Regions from separate parts of the Micromonospora sp. U56 genome, predicted to be linked through region 1. Evidence: riboswitches for the same ligand, from Rfam matches in the RefSeq annotation. Region 1 holds a riboswitch; the other holds the start of a gene.
The links. A riboswitch is a leader RNA that binds a small molecule or an ion and turns the genes downstream of it on or off. The one in region 1 is predicted to bind thiamine pyrophosphate.
Positions count from the first base shown of each region.

Region 1 (2,378 bases):
GCCATCACCAGTTGGGTCTCCGGGTCCTGGAAGACGATGCCGACCCGTTCCCGGTCCTTGCGCGGGTCGAGCCCGTCGATCTCGACGGTGCCCTCCTGCTCGCCGGAGTCCTCGGGCAGCAGCCCGGCCAGTGCCGCCAGCAGGGTGCTCTTGCCCGCCCCGGACGGCCCGAGCAGCAGGACCCGTTCCCCGGCCTCGATCCGCAGGTCCACCCCACGCACGGCCCACGCCTTCCGCCCGGCGTGCCGCCACCCGAACCCGCGCATCAACACCGCGCCCACCCGACCCCCTCCCTACCCAGGCCCACCCGGCTCCCGGCCGGTGATCAAGAGGTTTGCGTCACGACGGTGGCTCCCGTTGACGCAAACCTCTTGATCAACGAAGCGGGGGGCGGTCAGATGGCGGCGCGCTCGCGGCCGGCGGGGAAGCGGTCGAGGACGCCGGTGCGGGCCAGGGCGCGGGTGAGGGCGATGCCGCCCAGGCCGGCGATCGCCAGGGAGCTGACGGCGGTGATCAGGATGTAGGGGAGGCGGAAGCTGCCCCAGGCGGTGTCCGGGTACCAGACGAAGACGTCGTAGAGCGCCGCCGCCAGGCCGGCCAGCGTGGCGGCCAGCAGGGCGACGGGCAGCCGGAAGACGCGGTACCCGAAGGCCGCGAAGGCGAGTTCCGCCGCAGCGGCCTCCAGCGGACCCTGGATGACCAGCGTCCAGCCCCAGCTGCTGCCCAGCGCCACCGAGACCAGCGCGGCGACGGTGAGGGTGAAGAAGGCGGCGCCAGGCTTGCGGATGATCAGACCGCCCAGGACGGCCGGGACCAGCCAGACGCCGTAGATGGCCGCCCGGCCGGGCAGCGGGATCGCGTCGGCGGGGCCGTTCCAGAGCAGGCCCCAGGCCCAGAAGATGATGCCGAAGGCCACCCCGAGCACCGCCGCGATGACGATGTCGATGGTGCGCCACCGGTTGCTGTCGGTGTTGGTCATGTGTGCTCCCAGTCCAAATGATCGAACCAGGAGAAGACGCACGCCGCGCCCGGTGTGGAACCGGACGGCGGCGCGGCTGGAGGTCGACCGAACTCCCTGCGCTGGCATTACCCAGATCAGGTTCGAGGGTCTGCGGGCGGTGCCCGCACTCTCAGCGCTGTGCGCTCCCCTGTCGGATGTGAAGTTGTCTCTTCGACGCTAACAGCTCCGACCCCGCCACCGTCGGCCCGGGTGGACGACCGCCGGGCTGGGTAGGCTGCCGATCATGCGGGTCGAGGCGCGAGGGCTGACGTTCGAGGTACGCACCGGCGGCCCCGAGAGCGGTGAACCCGTCCTCCTGCTGCACGGCTTCCCGCAGCACGGCGGCGAGTGGGACGAGGTGGTCCCGGCGCTGCACGCCGCCGGCCTGCGCACGTACGCGCCGGACCAGCGGGGCTACTCGCCGGGCGCCCGCCCGACCGAGGTGGCCGCCTACCGGCTGCCGGAGCTGGTCGAGGACGCGGTGGCGCTGCTCGACGCGCTGGGCGTCGAGGCGGCCCACGTGGTGGGGCACGACTGGGGCGCGATCGTCGCCTGGGGCCTCGCCGCGGGGCACCCCGAGCGGGTTCGCACCCTGACCGCCGTCTCCGTGCCGCATCCCGCCGCGATGGCGCACGCGCTGGCGAACGACCCGCGGCAGAAGGCGCGCTCGTCGTACATGCTGCTGTTCCGCCAGCCGGGCAAGGCCGAGAAGGTGCTGCTGGCCGCGCGGGCGACCGCCCTGCGCCGGATGCTCTTCAGGTTGGGCGACGCCGAGCGGGTGGCCCGGTACGTCGAGCCGATGCGGGAGCCGGGCGCGCTGACCGGGGCGCTGAACTGGTACCGGGCCATGTCCCGGGCCGACCTGGCGCGGACCGGGCCGGTCGCGGTGCCCACCACCTTCGTCTGGAGCGACCGGGACGTCGCGATCGGCCGGACCGCCGCCGAGGCCTGCGCCGCCCAGGTGACCGGGCCGTACCGGTTCGTCGCGCTCCCCGGCGTCACCCACTGGATCCCCGACGAGGCGCCGGCCCCGCTGGCCGAGGCGATCCTGGCCCGGGTACGCGACCTTGCCTGAGCCCGCCGTGGGCCACCCGACGAGCAGGACCGACGAGCGGAGGAACGCATGACGGTGAGCGCCGAGGCATACCTGGCGGTGGTGACCGAGACGATCGGCCGGGTGGCCGCGAGCCAGCGGGAGGCGGTGGGTCGGGCGGCCGACCTGATCGCCGAGGCGCTGCGCGCCGACGGGGTGGTGCACGCCTTCGGCACCGGCCACTCCGAGGCGCTGGCGATGGAGATCGCCGGCCGGGCCGGTGGGCTGGTGCCGACCAACCGGATCGCGCTGCGCGACCTGGTGCTGCTGGGCGGCGAGCCGGCG
Region 1 covers NZ_JAGPYL010000095.1:20,356-22,733, reverse strand. The annotation lists gene KBX37_RS25615 (ABC transporter ATP-binding protein) at 1-281, opposite strand, end outside; gene KBX37_RS25610 (ECF transporter S component) at 395-979, opposite strand; TPP riboswitch at 1,055-1,160, opposite strand; gene KBX37_RS25605 (alpha/beta fold hydrolase) at 1,245-2,075, shown strand; gene KBX37_RS25600 (sugar isomerase domain-containing protein) at 2,124-2,378, shown strand, end outside.

Region 2 (2,378 bases), on a different contig from region 1:
GAGGCGCTGGAGACCGGGCTGGCCGCGTTCTCCGGGACGGTGGTCGCGGTCACCCACGACCGCTGGTTCACCCGGTCCTTCGACCGGTTCGTGCTGTTCGGCGGCGACGGCGAGGTGGTGGAGACGCCGGAGCCGGTCTGGGACGTGCGCTGACGGGCGGCGGTCGCGGGGCCCGTCGCTCGCGGCGGGCATAGGGTGGATCACGTGACTGAGATGACCTACCGCCGGTTGGGCGACTCCGGGCTCGTGGTGTCCGTGGTCGGCATCGGCTGCAACAACTTCGGCCGCAAGCTCGACCTCGACGACACCCGGGCGGTGGTCGACGCCGCCCTCGACGCCGGGATCAACTTCTTCGACACCGCCGACATCTACGGCGAGCCGCAGGGCGGCTCCGAGGAACTGCTCGGGCAGGCGCTCAAGGGGCGCCGGGACGACGTGGTGGTGGCCACCAAGTTCGGCATGGACATGCACGGCATGAACGGCCCCGACCACGGCGCCCGGGGCGCGCGCCGCTACATCGCCCGGGCGGTGGAGGCGTCGCTGCGCCGGCTCGGCACCGACCACATCGACCTGTACCAGATGCACGAGCCCGACCCGGGCACCCCGATCGACGAGACGCTCGCCGCCCTGGACGACCTCGTCCGCGCCGGCAAGGTCCGCTACCTCGGCAACTCCAACTTCGCCGGCTGGCAGATCGCCGACGCCGACTGGGTCGCCTCGTCCAACGGGCGGGCCCGGTTCATCAGCGCGCAGAACCACTACTCGCTGCTGGAACGCTCCGTCGAAACCGAGGTCGTGCCCGCCTGCGAGCGGTTCGGCCTGGGCATGCTGCCGTTCTTCCCGCTCGCCAACGGCCTGCTCACCGGCAAGTACAAGCGCAACGAGGCACCCCCCGCCGGCAGCCGGCTCTCCGGCGGCGGCCGGTACGCGCAGCGCCTCGCCGCCGCGGACTGGGACACCATCGAGGCCATCGAGGCGTACGCCGGCGAACGCGGCCTGTCGATGCTCCAGGTGGCGATCGGCGGGCTGGCCGCCCGTCCGGCGGTGACCTCGGTGATCGCCGGCGCCACCACGCCGGAGCAGGTGCGGGCCAACGCCGAGGCCGGGACCTGGCAGCCCACCGACGAGGACCTGGACGCCCTCGACGCCATCCTCTGACCGTCGGCCGGTCGGCCGACCCGCCGGCGGTCGTACCACCCGTGAGCGGGGCACCTCGGAGTCGTTGCGACGCCTCCGAGGTGCCCCGTTCTTTCGTGCCCGGCCCTCCACTCAGGCCAACCGGACAGCATGGCGTGAGCGGTCCGTCACGCGCTGCCCGCACCGTCGAGTTGAGACGGTCCGTGGGAAAAGCGCACCCCCGCCCTTGGCGGATCGGCGCATCCGTCGTACGGTATGCCGCAAGTGACCCACGGGAGCCCGGTGCACCGGGCTGAGAGGGGGGCTGAAGCCCCCGACCGTCGAACCTGATCCGGGTAATGCCGGCGCAGGGAGGAGTTTGCCGTGCCGTCCCTGGGACGACTGCATCTGATCACCGACACCCGGCCGGGGCGCGACCCGCTCGCCGTGCTGCGCGCCGCCCTGCCGGTGGCCCGCGCCGAGCTGGTCGTACAGGTCCGGGTGGACGACGACGCCACCGACCGGCAGGCGTACGACCTGGCCTGCCGGGTGCTCGCGCTCTGCGCGCCGTACGGGGTGCCGTGCCTGGTCAACGACCGGCTGCACGTGGCGCTCGCGGTCGGCGCCGCCGGGGGCCACGTGGGCGCGGACGACCTGCCGGTCGGGGCGGCCCGCCGGGTGCTCGGCGCCGCCGCCGTGCTCGGCGCCACCGCCCGGGAACCGGTCGCCGCCACCGAGGCGGTCGCCGCCGGGGCCAGCTACCTGGGCGTGGGCCCCTGCCACGCCACCACCACCAAGGTCGGCCTGCCGGCCCCGATCGGCCCGGCCGGGGTACGCGCCGTCGCCGAGGCCGTCGCCGTGCCGGTGATCGCCATCGGCGGGGTGACCGCCGCGTCGGTGCCGGCGCTGCGGGCCGCCGGGGCGTACGGGGTGGCGGTGGTGGGGGCGCTGTCCGGATCAACGGATCCGGCCCGAGCTACCGCCGAGCTGCTCGGGGCGCTGACGTGCTGACCCGACCGGACGTCGCCGTGGTGGGGGCGGGACCGGTCGGGCTGGCAATCGCCTGGCGCTGCGCCGCGCGCGGGCTGCGCGTCGTCGTGCACGACCCCGCCCCCGGCTCCGGCGCGTCCCACGTGGCCGCCGGGATGCTCTCGCCGGTCGCCGAGGCGTACTTCGGGGAGCACGAGCTGACCGGGCTGCTCACCGAGTCGGCCGCCCGCTGGCCGGGCTTCGCCGCCGAGCTGGCCGAGGCCGCCGGCACC
Region 2 covers NZ_JAGPYL010000017.1:72,245-74,622, forward strand. The annotation lists gene KBX37_RS09275 (ABC-F family ATP-binding cassette domain-containing protein) at 1-153, shown strand, start outside; gene KBX37_RS09280 (aldo/keto reductase) at 196-1,158, shown strand; TPP riboswitch at 1,400-1,507, shown strand; gene KBX37_RS09285 (thiamine phosphate synthase) at 1,501-2,127, shown strand; partial or broken gene KBX37_RS09290 (FAD-dependent oxidoreductase) at 2,121-2,378, shown strand, end outside.
Region 2: linked by a shared signal. The riboswitch ahead of KBX37_RS09285 (thiamine phosphate synthase) and the one ahead of KBX37_RS25610 (ECF transporter S component) in region 1 are both predicted to bind thiamine pyrophosphate.